DNA from 2 places in the Comamonas piscis genome. Region 1 is predicted to be linked to the other one. Evidence: riboswitches for the same ligand, from Rfam matches in the RefSeq annotation. Region 1 holds a riboswitch; the other holds the start of a gene.
What was found. Region 1 has a riboswitch for thiamine pyrophosphate ahead of HS961_RS11975 (long-chain fatty acid--CoA ligase). Riboswitches for the same ligand answer to the same signal wherever they lie in the genome.

Region 1 (7,554 bases):
CAGGTTGAACAGCACCGCCACGGCGGCTGCGACCAGGAAGCAGCCCAGCAGCAGGTTGTAGTCGCGCTGCAGCAGGGCATCAAACATCAGGCGGCCAATGCCGGGCCAGGCAAACACGGTCTCGGTCAGCACCGCGCCGCCAATCAGGCCGCCGGCCTGGATGCCCGCCAGGGTGACGATGGGCAGCAGGGCATTGCGTAGAATGTGCTGGCGCTGGATGCGGCCCATGCGCACGCCCTTGGCGCGGGCGGTTTTGACAAAGTCCATCTGCGCGACTTCGAGCATTGAGGCCCGGGTCATGCGGGCATAGACCGCCATATAGAAGAGCGCCAGGGTGAGCGAGGGCAGCACCAGATGCTGGGCAATGTCCCAGGCACGGGCAAAGCCGGTGGCATCGCTGCCGACGGTGAAATAGCCAAAACCGGGCAGCCAGCTCAGCTGCACCGAGAACACCAGCACCGCCATCATCGCCAGCCAGTACAGCGGCGTGGCATAGAACACCAGCGCCACAAAGGTGATGGCGCTGTCCACCCATTTGCCGACATGGCGGCTGGCCGTTGCGCCCAAGGCCACGCCAAAGATCAGCGACATCACAAAGGCGCTGCCGGTGAGCAGCAGGGTAGCGGGCAGACGCTCTGCAATCAACTCCAGCACCGGGCGCTGCTGGCGATACGAGAAGCCCAGGTCCAGCTGCGTGATGTGGCCCAGGTAGTTGGCCAGCTGGGTGGTGACGGGTTTGTCCAGGCCAAACTGCTCGCGCAGCTGGGCGACAAACTGCGGGTCGGATGCCCCCGCTTCACCCGCTATCACCGCGACCGGGTCGCCGGGCGCTGCGCGGATCAGCATGAAATTGACGGTAGCTATGCACATGAGCACCAGCAGACCCTGGAGCACCCGGACGGACATGTAGCGGAGGCGGTTCATAGCGGGGAGACCTTGGAGCGAGACAAAAGCGCTGCCATCCCGCACGTGCCAGTGGGGGCTGGCAGCGTGCGGAACTCAGCAAAGAAGAAAACCATGCTGCGGCGCTGGGCCGCAGCGAGTAGCGACCGCTTTAGCCTATCGAGGCACGGCTCAGGCTGTCGTTCAAACCCACGCCGGAGCTGATCGGGTTCTTGATCTTGGTCCGGTAGAGCGTGGGGAAATTAATCTCATGCAACCAGGCCACGGGCACCTCTTCGGTCAGGATCTTCTGCACCTCGGCATAGGCCTTGGCGCGGTCGGCATCGGTCAGCGCCTTGGCGCCGGCATCAAACAGCGCATCCACCTTGGGGTTGACATAGCCTTCGATGTTGTTGAACGGCGAGCCCTTGGCAATTGTGTGGCTGGTGTAGGTACGGGCGACGCCCAGGGCAGGATCGGGGTACTGGTAGACATAGATGATGGCCATGTCGAAATCCCATTCGGCGGTGCGCTGGTTCCAGCCGGCCACATCGGTGCCGGTGGTCTCCACCTTGATGCCGGCCTGGATCAGGTTCTGGCGGATCATCTCGGCCAGGCGCTGCCAGGATTCGCCATAGGGCAGCGGCAGCAGTTTGACGGTTTCGCCCTTGTAGCCGGCTTCCTTCAGCAAGGCCTTGGCCTTGTTCAGATCACGCGGGTACTTGGTGACATCGTCAGAGGCGAACTTCACATGCTGGTTGAAGGGGCCGGCCGCTGTCTTGGCAAAGCCCTGCCAGGCGACCTTGACCATGGCTTCGCGGTCCATCGCATACATGACGGCCTGGCGGAACTTGGGGTTGTCAAAGGGCGCCTTGCGGTTGTTGAGCACCAGCCAGGAGTGAGGCGAGTAGAACTCCCAGCCCTTGGTGGTGACGGCAGCTCCAGGCAGCTTGGCCAGGCGCGCCACATCAAAGAACTCGACCGCGCCGCCGGGCACCACATCGACCTTGCCCGATTCAAACGCCGCAGCGCGCGAGGCCGCATCCGGGATGATGTGGAAGTAGAGGTTCTCCACCATGGGCTCGCCCTTGGTGTGATAAAGCTCATTGGCCACCAGCTGGATGTAGGAGCCGCGCACCCATTCCTTGTACTTGAAGGGTCCGGTGCCAATCGGCTTGGCATTGGCCGGGTTGGTGGCGAAGTCGGTGTTTTCGTAGATGTGCTTGGGGATCATCGGCATCGAGCCGGTGTCAAACAGGCTGATGAAAGGGCCAAACGGGTACTTGAGCTTGAACTCCACCGTGTTGGCATCGATGGCGCGCACGCTCTCCAGCGGCTCCAGCGATGCGCGCAGGCGCGCATGGGTCTTGCGCAAAAACTTGTCGACCGAGAACACCACGTCATCGGCAGAGAAGGGCTTGCCGTCATGCCACTTGACGCCGGACTTGAGCTTGAAGGTGTAGGTCAGGCCGTCATCGGAGCGGGTCCAGGCCGTAGCCAGCAGGCCATGGGGTTCCAGCTTCTCGTCGTAGCGCAGCAGGCCTTCGTAGATATAGCCGGAGACCAGCTGGGTAGGGCCGTTTTGCACAATGCCCAGCATCAGGCCCGAGGGCTCGGGCTGCACCATCACATTGATCGTTCCCTTGGTCTGCTGCGCCAAGGCCGCCATGGGCACGCCCGCAATGCTGAGGCCGGCTCCCGCCAGGCTGTAGGAGATGAGTTCACGCCGATTGATCATGGTTGCTTCCTGTCTTGGTATCGAGGGGTGCCTGGGCCGGGCGGGCTTGCGGCGGTGGGGCCGCAAAGGCGGCGGCATGCAAGGGTCGGGGGGTCTTCAGTTGCGGGTCAGTCGCGCTGGTCAGTCGCGGTAATGGCTGCGGCCCGGGGGCTGCAAAAAGCCCAGTAGGCCCTGCCATTCGCGTTCATGCGGATCGGCACGCTTGGGCTGGCCGGGCATCACATCGGTGTCGCCGCTTTCGTACTGACGGGCGGTCAGCTCGCAGACTTCGGGCGGCACGGGGTTGATGGCCTGGCCGCTCGATTGGATAGCCAGCTGCACGCGGCAGGCGCGGTCCAGGTTGAGCATGAGGATGAAGGCCTCGGCCACGCTGTTGCCCAGGGTGAGCAAGCCGTGGTTGCGCAGCACCATGGCCTTGGCCGTGCTGCCCAGGTCGGCGACCAGGCGTTCGCGCTCATGCAGATCCAGCGCAATGCCTTCAAAGGTGTGGTACGCCACGCGGTTGTAGAACTGCAGTGCCCATTGGTTGCTGGGCTGCAGGCCGCATTGCAGTGACGACACGGCCACGCCGGCTTCGGTGTGCGAATGCACCACGCAGGCCGCATCATGCCGGGCGGCATGTACGGCGCTGTGGATCACAAAGCCGGCCGGGTTCACCTGGTAGGGCGTGTCCTCAACGATGCAGCCTTCGGCATCGATCTTGACCAGCGAGCTGGCCGTGATGTCCTTGAACAAGGTGCCAAAGGGGTTGATGAGGAACTGGTCATTGCGGCCCGGCACCCGCGCCGAGATGTGCGTGTAGATGCTGTCGTCCATCCCGAAATGGGCCATCAGGCGGTAGGCGGCGGCCAGGTCTTCGCGAACCTGCTGTTCGCTCTCGGTGTGCGCATTCTTGTAGCCGGATTGGACTTCGGCATCAGCCATTGCAAGCATTTTTGTCCTCGTTAATAGGTGTCGTCTAGCGACAGTCGTCTGTCGACAGGGCATAAGTTAACAGACTGAATCGCCCATGAAAAGGGTTTGGGACTAGGTGATTTCCAGCATGCGCGCTTTGATCTGTCTCAGAAAATTTGCAAAGCACCACAATGGGTTACGTGGCTATCGCGTTGCCTGGATATGGTGCAGGAATCCGCAAAAAATGCCTTGGCTTGGTGCATGCGCGACTGCACAAGCGGCGCTGTGCACCATCGCGGTGGCATGGGTGTTTTCCCTGGTTTGGGGGTTTTGGTGCTGCTGAAATTGACCGTGGCCCAGACCTTGGCTTGGCGGTTGGCGCGCGACTAGCCAAGCTCTGCTCGGTTAAGATGGCGCCTGCTCCGGGGTGCACGCCAGTGCTGAGATCTACACCCGAGAACTTGAACCGGGTCATTCCGGCGGAAGAAGAGCCAACTCCCTGCCATGGGGCGCCTTGCGCGCATGGGGGGGAGCCTTCGGAGCATGACATCACCGCTCTCGAAGGAATTCCATGGACAAGGCCGATACGCTGGTCGCAGACCTGCTTGCATTCATCGCAATGGATGGCTGCACCGATGACCAGTTTGACCAGCTTGCGCTGCGTCTTTTTGCCTACCAATACGCATCCAATACACCGTTCCGCAGCTTTTGCCAGCGCCGTGGTGCCAGCCCGCGCACGGTCAAGACCTGGAGCGATATCCCCGCCGTGCCCATCGATGCCTTCAAGGCGCTGGAGCTGCGCAGCGAGCCGTCATCGCCGACCGAACGTGTCTTTATGACCAGCGGCACCACCGGCCGCGCCGCACGGGGCCGGCATTTTCATCCCGCCTTGCAGGTGTATGACCTGTCGATGCAGCAGCACTTCGCCACCCGCTTTATGCAGGGCACGGCGCGCATGCCCATGGGCATCCTGTTCCCCGATGAAGTGACCATGCCCAACTCCTCGCTGGCGCATTACCTGGCGCTCGCCAAGTCGGCGTTTGGTACGCCGGAGAGCCGCTATTTTCTGGGGCCGGAGGGCCTGGACATGGACGGGCTCTGCGCCGTGCTGGAAGCGGCCGAGCGCACAGGCCAGCCCTATGCGCTGCTGGGCGCCAGCTTCAGCCTCGTGCATGTGATGGATGCGCTGCGCGCCCAGGGCCGCCGCTTTCAGCTGCCAGCGGGCAGCCGCATTTTGGACACCGGTGGCTACAAGGGCCAGTCGCGCGAGCTGCCGTTGGCCGACTTTTATGCCGGCCTGACCGAGCTGCTGGGCGTGCCGCCCGAGCTCTGCATCAACATGTATGGCATGACCGAGCTGAGCACCCAGTTCTACGACAACGGCAATGCCAGCTTGCCCTCCGTCAAATCCGGGCCGCACTGGATTCGCTCACGCCTGGTCGAGCCCGTCAGCGGCCGCAGTGTGGCGCCGGGTGAGCGCGGCATTCTGGTGCACTGCGATCTGGCCAACTACAACGCGGTCAGCACTATCCTGACCGAAGACGTGGGCCTCTGGGCCGATGGCGGCTTTTTGCTGCTGGGCCGGGCCGAAGGAGCCGCAGCCAAAGGCTGCTCCTTGGCCGTCGATGAGTTTGTGCAAGCGGCGCGCGCATGATCCCGCAAACCGCTGAACGCATGCGCGCCGGCTACTTGCCGGGCTTGGATGCCAACCAGCTGCGCTGGCAGGTGCTGGTGTTTGAGCGTGCGGGTAAGCGGCTGGAGGTTGAGGTGCCCCTGCTTAGCGGCGCGCAGATGCAGGCGCTGACCGAGCGGGTGCGTGCGGCTGCGCAGCGCCAGTTGCAAAGCATGCCTTTGGCCGAGATAGTTGGCGCTATTGACCGCGCCATTGCCCGCCTGCTAGACCCTGCCGACCCCTATCGCCGCCAGATCGATGCCTGTCTGCCCCCTGTCTGCGGTTATGACGCGGCGATGGTGCGCCTGGGACTGAACGGGCTGTTCAAGACTTTCAGGGCGCCCCAGCTATGGCGCTTTATTGGCGAGGATTTTGCCAATCCCGCTGTGCTCGATGGCTTTGTGCCTGCCATCAAAGGCGGGGCCGTGCGCGCCTATGGCCCGGGCCTGCTGCTGCACAGCTGGGCCGGCAATGTGCCGGCGCTGTCGCTGTGGAGTCTGGTTTGCGGCCTGCTCGTCAAAGCGCCCAGCGTGGGCAAGCTGGCCAGTGCCGAGCCGCTGTTTGCCGGCTGGTTTGCGCGCTTGCTGGCGGAAGTGCATCCACCACTGGCCGACTGCCTGGCCGTGGTCTGGTGGCCCGGCGGCGCCCAGACGGGCGACAGCGCCGAAGGCGCGCAAGTGCTCTACGCCGAGGCCGATACCGTGATGGCCTATGGCAGCAACCAGACCCTGGCCGCGCTGCGTCAGCAGCTGCCGGTGACGACACGATTTTTGCCCCATGGCCACAAGCTGGGTTTTGGCATGGTGGGTAGGGCGGCACTGGATGCCGTCAAAGCCCCAGCCAACGCGCGGCTGGCGGCCTGGGATGTCATGCGCTACGACCAGCAAGGCTGCTATTCGCCCCATGTGTTTTATGTAGAGCGGGGCGCTACCGTTTCGCCACGCGCCTTTGCCGCATACCTGGCCGCCGAGCTGGCCAACCTGCAGCAGCGCTTTGCGCGCCGGCCGCTGGACCTGGAAGAGGGCGCCGGCCTGGCCCGCTGGCAGCAGTCGCTGGAGTGGCGTGCACCGGCAGACGATGGCGCCGCCCCGCAGCTAATTGGCCCGGCCGATGCGCCCTGGAGCGTGGCCTATAGCGACAGCCTGGAGCCGCTGGCGCCCACCGCCCTGTACCGCAGCATTGTCGTGGTGGGGGTAGACAACCTGGACGGCGTTGTGCCCTTGGTGGCAGCCCAGCGCGACTACCTGCAGACCGCCGGCCTGGCCGTGGGCCCCGAGGATTTGTACCGTTTGGCAGGCCTGCTGGGCGCCGCCGGCGTCACCCGCATCAGCGCGTTGGGCGCCATGGGCGTGCCCGAGGCCGGCTGGCACCACGATGGGCGCTTTAGCCTGCTCGATCTCGTGCGGATGACCGAGATCGATGCCGCTGCCGAGGCCGCCGCCCAGCCGCTGGCGCGCTATGCAGACTGAGGGCGGCGCAATGGCATGGATTGATATCGAGCGCCTCAGCTTTGCCTACCCGGGCCAGGCTCCGGTCGTGGATGGCGTGAGCTGGCAGATGGCGCAAGGCGCCTTCCACTGCCTGCTGGGCCGCAGCGGTTGCGGCAAGACCAGCTTGCTCCAGCTCGTCGCTGGTCTGCTGCAGCCGCAGGCGGGCCGCATTGTGCGCGCAGGCGGTGCGCTGGCAGCGCCCGGTCCGCAGCTTGGCGTGATGTTCCAGTCGCCCACTTTGTTGGACTGGTTGACGGTGCTGGACAACGTGCTGCTGCCGCTGTCGCTGCAGCGCAAACCCACGGCGCAGGACCGTAACGCCGCCGAGCAGCTGCTGGCCCAGCTGGGGCTGGCGGCGCTGCTCCACCAGCAACCCGGCCAGCTATCCGGCGGCCAGCAAAGCCGGGTGGCGCTAGCGCGGGCCTTGATTCGCGAGCCGGCCTTGCTGTTGCTCGACGAGCCCTTTGCATCACTCGATGCCATCACCCGCGCCGAGTTGCAAGACGAGCTGCTGCGCAGCTGCCGCGCGCGGGGCACTACCGTGCTCTTTGTCACCCATGACATCAACGAAGCCGTGTACCTGGGGGATAGGGTGGCGCTGATGCATGGCGGGCGCCTCGTCGCTGATATGGCCATTGATCTGCCGATGCCCCGCACCCAGGCCATGCGCCATGGCGCGGCCTTCAACGCCTATGCAGCCCAAGTGCGCGCCGCGATGGACGGGGCCAGCGCATGAACCCGATTCTTCTAGCCCGGCTTTGGGCCGCTGCGCTGCTGGTGCTGTTGCTGGCCGTGTGGGAAGGCGCTGGGCGCTTGGGCGGCATCTCTGCCTTGGTGCTGCCGGTGCCGTCCGCCATCCTGCAGGCCTTGTGGACGGG
Region 2 (7,554 bases), 1.3 Mb from region 1:
CCTGCTGCTGACCCTGGGTCTGTCGCTGCTGATCGAGGGCGTGTTCCGCTCGATCTACGGCGTCTCCGGCCTGGGCTATGACACGCCCGAGCTGCTCGAAGGCGCCACGAATGTTGGCGTGATGCTGCTGCCCAACTACCGCATGTGGGTAGTGGTGGCCTCGCTGGTCGTCTGCTTTGCGACCTGGTTCGTGATCGAGAAAACCCGCCTGGGTGCCTACCTGCGTGCCGGCACCGAGAACCCGCGTCTGGTCGAGGCTTTCGGTGTGAACGTGCCGCTGATGATCATGCTGACCTACGCCTTTGGAGTCGGCCTGGCCGCCTTTGCCGGCGTGCTGGCAGCGCCGGTCTACCAGGTCACGCCGCTGATGGGCCAGAACCTGATCATCACCGTGTTTGCCGTGGTGGTGATTGGGGGCATGGGCTCCATCATGGGTGCCATCGTCACCGGTCTGGGTCTGGGCATCATCGAAGGCTTGACCAAGGTTTTCTACCCGGAAGCCTCGGCCACGGTCGTGTTCGTGATCATGGTCATCGTGCTGCTGGTGCGCCCGGCTGGCCTGTTTGGCAAAGCGAAGTGAGGTGAGGGGATGAATTCCAAGAAATTTGCCAAACTGGGGTATGGGCTGCTGCTGCTCGGCATGATTGCTGCGCCATTCATGGGTGCCTACCCGGTGTTCGTGATGAAGCTGATGTGCTTTGCACTGTTTGCCTGTGCCTTCAACCTGCTGCTGGGCTATACCGGTCTGCTGTCCTTCGGCCATGCGGCCTTCTTTGGGGGCGCGGCCTACATCACCGGCCATGCGATCAAGGTCTGGCATTTGACGCCGGAGCTGGGCATTTTGCTAGGGGTGGCCTTTGGTGCCGCGCTGGGTGTGGTGTTTGGCTGGCTGGCCATTCGCCGCCAGGGGATTTATTTCTCGATGATCACCTTGGCGCTCGCGCAGATGCTGTTCTTTGCCTGTCTGCAAATGCCCTTTACCGGTGGTGAGGACGGCCTGCAAGCGGTGCCGCGCGGCAAGCTGTTCGGCGTGCTGAGCCTGGAGAGCGACTGGACCATGTACTACGTGGCGCTGGCCATCGTGGTGCTGGCCTTCCTGCTGATCATGCGCACGGTGCATTCGCCTTTCGGCCAGGTGCTCAAGGCCCTGAAGGAAAACGAGCCGCGTGCCATCTCGCTGGGCTATGACGTGGACCGCTTCAAGCTGCTGGCCTTTGTTATCTCGGCAGCACTGGCCGGGCTGGCAGGTTCGCTCAAGACGGTGGTGCTGGGCTTTGCCACCTTGACGGATGTGCACTGGACGGCATCTGGCCAGGTCATTCTGATGACCCTGGTCGGTGGCCTGGGCCTGCTCTCGGGCCCGATCGTCGGCTCGGCGGTGATCGTCGCGCTGGAAAACAAGATCGGCGATATCGGCACCTGGCTGTCGCGCTTGACCGGCGTCGAGTGGTTCAACACCTTGGGTGAGTCGGTGACGATCGTGACCGGCCTGATTTTTGTGATCTGTGTGCTGGCATTCCGCCGCGGCATCATGGGCGAGTTGATCGCCTTCATCGACCGCAAGAAGAAATAGCGGAGGGTCGCAGACCCGCCCAAGTCAAAGGCTCGCATTGCGCGAGCCTTTGTTTTTGGGGAGGAGCGGGGGCCTTATTTCCAGAGCTTGCAGCTGGATTCGGCCTTGGTGGTCCAGACCTCGTCAGGGCCCAGCGTCTTGAGCACCTTGAAGTAATCCCAGGCGCCTTTCGACTCGGCCGGTGTCTTGACCTGCATCAGGTACATGTCATGGGCGTAGCGGCCATCGGGGCGGACGACGCCCTTGGCATAAAAGTCGGACAGGGGTTCGGCCTTCAGCGCGGCCACCACCTTGTCCGAATCGGTGGATTTGATCCGGTCCGCCGTCTTCAGGTAGGTCATCATCGCCGAGTAATCGGCCGCCTGCAGGGAGGTGGGCATCTTCTTGAATTTCTCGAAGAAGCGGTCCGAGAACTTGCGGCTCTCGGGGTTCAAATCCCAATGCCAGCTGTCGGTGAACATCAGGCCTTCGGTCTGCTTGAGACCCAGGCTGTGGATGTCCGAGCTGAACAGCAGCATGCCGGCCAGCTTCATGGTTTTGGTAACGCCAAACTCCCGCGCAGCCTTGATGGTGTTGATGGTGTCACCGCCCGCATTGGCCATGGCCAGAATCTGGGCCTTGGAGCTTTGGGCCTGCAGCAAGAAGGACGAGAAATCCGAGGCATTGATCGGGTGCCGCACGGCCCCGATCACGCGGCCGCCTGCGGCCTTGATCACCTTGGTGGTGTCGGCCTCCAGCGCATGGCCAAAGGCATAGTCGGCGGTCAGAAAGAACCAGTCCTTGTCGCCCAGGCCCACAATGGCGCCGCCAGTGCCCTTGGCCAGCGCGACGGTGTCATAGGCATAGTGCACGGTGTAGGGGCTGCACTGGTCGTTGGTGAGGGCCGATGTGCCCGAGCCGTTCACGATGATGAGGCGCTTTTTCTCTTCGGCCACCTTGGCCATCGCCAGGCCGGTGCTGGACGTGGTGCCGCCCACCAGCATCTGCATATCACGCTGGTCAAACCACTCGCGGGCCTTGGAAGCCGCCACGTCCGCTTTGTTCTGGTGGTCGGCCACCATCAGCTCCACTGGCTTGCCCAGCAGTTTGCCGCCAAAGTCGTCAATCGCCATCTGCAAGGCCAGGGCGCCGCCTTTGCCATCCACGTCGGCATAGACGCTGGACATGTCGGTGATAAAGCCGATCCGGACCTTGTCTTGCGCCAGTGCGCCCTGGGCGAACAGGGCGAGCACGCAACCAGCGGCAGCGGCCGAGATCGCTCGTCGCCGGTGCGGCAGCGCAGAACGCAAAGAGGGCATTGCAGGAACTTTCATCGGAAGGTCTCCTTGTTCAAATAGACATGCGGACAGCGCGAGGGCCAGGTGCGGCGCACCCGTGGGCTGCTGCGCCCCGATGGTTGCAGGCTGCATCGCGCGCGCCTACTGGGGTAAGCACCAGCGCGGGTTTGCGCTGCCGGCGGCGGGGGCTGGCGCAGCACCGCCTGAACCCGCTATACTCCACGCAGCTCCGGGGTGTGCATAAGCGCTGAGATGCCAAAGGGCTGTTGATTCTTGCGAATCGGCAGCTGCTGCGGTGAACCCGACGAACTTGATCCGGTTCATGCCGGCGGAAGAAGAGCGGGACCCTGAAGCACAGCCCATGGTGGGCAGGCAGCGTTGCACAGCACGCGCCTGCAGCCGTTGGCAACGCAAACCCCAGGCGCCTCGCGCACTGGGGTTTTGTCTTTTGGGGACGGCACCTGTCAGTGCGCCACAGGTGCGGCCATCGCCCCCATGGGGCAGAGGTCACAGCGCACAGCACGGCAGGGCCGGTGCGCGCACAAGGGGGATGGTGCGGCCATGCAGCAATGCTTGGCCTGAGCCAGCAGAGCAGGGCCGGCAGGTCTCGGAGCGTTCGATGAAATCAACCGCTTTGAGGAGACAGCCATGAACGCACCCGAGTCCCTGTTTATCCCCGCCGCAGGCGATGCACCCGATGCTGCCCGCTTTAGCCAACTGCTGGCCGAGTCGCGCCAGCCCTTTCCGGCATCCACCAAGTCCTATCTGAGCGGCGTGCTCCACCCGCAGCTGCAGGTGCCGGTGCGCGATATTGCGCTGACCAACGGCGAGCTGGTCAGCGTCTATGACACCTCCGGCCCCTACACCGACCCGGCCGTGGCCATCGATGTGCGCCAGGGCTTGCCAGCCTTGCGCGCCGAATGGATCGCCGCACGGGGCGACAGCCAATACTATGTGGGGCGCCAGCGTGTGGCCTTGGATGATGGCGGCAAGCGCGGCGATGAGGACCGGCGTGTGGCCCAGCTGCGTGCCGAGGCTGCTGCGCTGCAGCGCCAACCGCGTCGCGCCAAGAGCGGTGCCAATGTGACCCAGATGCACTATGCGCGCAAAGGCATCATCACCCCCGAGATGGAGTATGTGGCCCTGCGCGAGAACGGCCGCCGCGAATGGATGGCCGAGTACCAGCGCGATGCCGCGCGCGAGGCGCGCCTGGCCGGCAACAGCCTGGGCGCGGCGATCCCCAAGATCATCACGCCCGAGTTTGTGCGCGACGAGGTAGCGCGGGGCCGGGCCATCATCCCCGCCAATATCAACCACCCCGAGATCGAGCCGATGGCCATTGGCCGCAACTTCAAGGTCAAGATCAATGCCAACATCGGCAACTCGGCCGTGACCTCGAGCATTGAGGAAGAGGTCGAGAAGCTGGTCTGGGCCATCCGCTGGGGGGCCGACAATGTGATGGACCTCTCTACCGGCAAAAACATCCACACCACGCGCGACTGGATTGTGCGCAACTCGCCAGTGCCGATTGGCACCGTGCCGATCTACCAGGCGCTGGAGAAGGTGGGCGGCATTGCCGAGGATCTAACCTGGGAGATATTCCGCGACACCTTGGTGGAGCAGGCCGAGCAGGGCGTGGACTATTTCACCATCCACGCCGGTGTGCGCCTGGCTTATATCCACCTGACGGCGCAGCGCCGCACCGGCATCGTCTCGCGCGGCGGCTCCATCATGGCCAAGTGGTGCATGGCCCACCACCGCGAGAGCTTCCTCTACGAGCATTTCGAAGATATCTGCGACATCATGAAGCAGTACGACGTAAGCTTCTCGCTCGGCGATGGCCTGCGGCCGGGCTGCGCGTCGGACGCCAATGACGAAGCTCAGTTTGCCGAGCTGGCCACCCTGGGCGAGCTGACCCAGCTGGCCTGGAAGCACGATGTGCAGACCATGATCGAAGGCCCGGGCCATGTGCCCATGCACATGATCCAGGCGAATATGACCGAGCAGCTCAAGCACTGCCATGAGGCGCCGTTCTACACCCTGGGCCCGCTGACCATCGACATTGCGCCGGGCTACGACCATATCGCCAGCGCCATTGGCGCGGCGATGATTGGCTGGTTTGGCACCGCCATGCTCTGCTATGTGACCCCCAAGGAGCACCTGGGCCTGCCCGACCGCGATGACGTCAAGCAGGGCATCATCGCCTACAAGATTGCTGCGCATGCGGCCGATGTGGCCAAGGGCCACCCTGGTGCCCGCGCGCGTGACGATGCACTGAGCCAGGCGCGCTTCGACTTCCGCTGGGAAGACCAGTTCAACCTGGGGCTGGACCCGGACACGGCCCGCGCCTTCCACGACGAAACCCTGCCCAAGGACAGCGCCAAGGTGGCGCATTTCTGCTCCATGTGCGGGCCCAAGTTCTGCTCGATGAAGATCACCCAGGAAGTGCGCGAGTTTGCCAAGAACCAGGGCGTGGCCGCCGAGCAGGGTATTGCGGTGGGTATGCAGGCCAAGGCGGCGGAGTTCAACCGGGCCGGCGGCGATTTCTACATCCCCATCGCCAGCGACACCACGGCACGCTAAGGGCATAAGGGGCTAGGGCGCAGCCATGCGGCTAGCAACCGGTGGCGGCCTTGGCACCTCGGTGTCAGCTGCATTTGCTGCGCTGCACTAAACTGCGGGCTGCCATGTGCCCGCCCCTTTCAACGCCAGAAAGCCCTTTGCCATGAACGTCACGCAAGCCATGAAAGAGCGCCGCTCGGTGCGCTCCTTTTTGCCCAAAGCCCCGCCTGCCCTGGAGGTGCACAGCCTGATTGCCGATGCGGCGCAGGCGGCGTCCGGCGGCAATTTGCAGCCCTGGCGCGTGGTGGCGCTGGCAGGCGATGCCTTGCAAGAGTTGACCGATGCCATTGCCAGCGCGCAGCCGTTGCCCGAAGGCGGCAACAACTACACCTACCCGCCCAACCTGTGGGAGCCGTATCGCACGCGCCGCTTCAAAAACGGCGAGGACCTGTACAAGACCATCGAGATCCCCCGGGAGGACAAGGCTGCCCGGCTGGAGCAGCTGGCCAAGAACGGCCGCTTTTTTGATGCCCCGGTGGGGTTGCTGGTGTTTGCCGATGAACGCATGGGCTATGCGCAGTGGGTGGATCTGGGCATTTATCTGCAGTCGCTCATGCTGCTGGCCACCGAGCGCGGCCTGGCCACCTGTGCCCAGGGCTACTGGCGCCGCTATGGCGACACCGTGGAGCGGGTGCTGAAGGCGCCCGAGCCTTACAAGGTGGCCTATGGCATTGCACTGGGGTATGAAGACCTGGCCGCCCCCATCAACACCTTGCGGGCAGAGCGGGCGCCGTTTGGGGACTGGGCACAGATGCGCGGGTTCGACGGAATCTAGAGTCGCTAACACAACCCTTGATACGTCGTCACCTGGCCGGCCGCACCAAGCCTTGTCGTACGTTTGTACTGCCTGCGGCTTGGCGCCTAGTCGGGGGCGCCTAGTCGGGGGCGCCTAGTCGGGGGCGCCTAGTCGGGGACGCCTAGTCGGGGGCGCCTAGTCGGGGGCGCCTAGTCGGGGGCGCCTAGTCGGGGGCGCCTAGTCGGGGACGCCTAGTCTCAACCGCAAACCTTCGGTTTGCTGGGCCGTGTTAGCGACTCTTGGGCCGAGACATCAGACCGCGATATAGCGGTCCTTGCGGTGGTTCATCGCCACGATCAGGTTCAGGATCACCGCACCGGCAATCGACCAGGCGACCGACACGGCCGGCACCAGCCACAGCGCGAAGGCGACGATGATGCAGTCCAGGCCCATCTGCACCTTGCCGGCGGACCAGCCATGGCGCTCCTGCAGGTAGAGCACCAAAATGCCAAAGCCGCCCAGGCTGACCCGGTGGCGGAACAGAATCAAAAAGCCCGTGCCCAGCAGCACGCCGCCCAGGATGCCGGCCAGCGGCTGGGACACATACGAGATGGCCAGCAGGCCGGGCAGCAGCTCGGTGAGCCAGGAGGTGGCCACCACGCTGATAAAGGTCTTGACCACAAAGGCGGTGCCCATGCGCTTTGCCGCCAGCCAGTAAAACGGCAGGTTCAGGCAGAAAAACAGCAGACCCAGATCGGTGCCCGTGGCGTAGTGCCCCAGCAGCGCAATCCCTGCAATGCCGCCGCTCAGCAGCCCCGCGCTTTTGTACAGCACCAAGGCGGTAGAGATCAGCAAAATGCCGACCGCCATTGCAATGCCATCTTCCAGCCAAGAATGGCCGGAGGAGCCGGACTTGAGCGCCCAGCGGAATTTGTTGGCGGTAAGTTGGGTCACGCGCGCAAAGCTAGCGCTGGCGGAGAGGCGGTATCGGGTCATGGGAGGAGGGCAAGCAAGAGTCCTGCCAGCTTGGGCGCAGTGCATGCACCCCGTTGGCTCAGACCCGCGCAACGGGGCAAGATAGCCCTGAAATATAGGGCTAACCCTTATCCCTCAGACCCTGCCGAGGATTGGCGCAGCATTCAGCCACGCTACGCCACCCCGGTTCAATCGTTTACTTCCAAATGGGGCATTGGGCCTCTTGCTTGCTGGCAAACAGCGTATCGCCCGGCAGCGCCTTGATCAGCTTGAACGAGTCATGCTTGCCCTTGGACTCCTCGGGCGTCTTGACCTGCAGCAGGTACATGTCGTGCACATAGCGGCCATTGGGCTCTATCTTGCCCTTGCCG

Region 2: linked by a shared signal. The riboswitch ahead of thiC (phosphomethylpyrimidine synthase ThiC) and the one ahead of HS961_RS11975 (long-chain fatty acid--CoA ligase) in region 1 are both predicted to bind thiamine pyrophosphate.

Annotation. Positions count from the first base shown of each region.
Region 1 covers NZ_CP058554.1:2,671,599-2,679,152, forward strand. The annotation lists gene HS961_RS11960 (ABC transporter permease) at 1-924, opposite strand, end outside; gene HS961_RS11965 (ABC transporter substrate-binding protein) at 1,055-2,617, opposite strand; gene HS961_RS11970 (class II aldolase/adducin family protein) at 2,741-3,553, opposite strand; TPP riboswitch at 3,928-4,019, shown strand; gene HS961_RS11975 (long-chain fatty acid--CoA ligase) at 4,086-5,168, shown strand; gene HS961_RS11980 (acyl-CoA reductase) at 5,165-6,655, shown strand; gene HS961_RS11985 (ABC transporter ATP-binding protein) at 6,666-7,412, shown strand; gene HS961_RS11990 (ABC transporter permease) at 7,409-7,554, shown strand, end outside.
Region 2 covers NZ_CP058554.1:4,000,899-4,008,452, reverse strand. The annotation lists gene HS961_RS18005 (branched-chain amino acid ABC transporter permease) at 1-580, shown strand, start outside; gene HS961_RS18000 (branched-chain amino acid ABC transporter permease) at 590-1,573, shown strand; gene HS961_RS17995 (ABC transporter substrate-binding protein) at 1,648-2,871, opposite strand; TPP riboswitch at 3,071-3,204, shown strand; gene thiC (phosphomethylpyrimidine synthase ThiC) at 3,499-5,433, shown strand; gene HS961_RS17985 (nitroreductase) at 5,576-6,247, shown strand; gene HS961_RS17980 (YitT family protein) at 6,521-7,204, opposite strand; gene HS961_RS17975 (ABC transporter substrate-binding protein) at 7,380-7,554, opposite strand, start outside.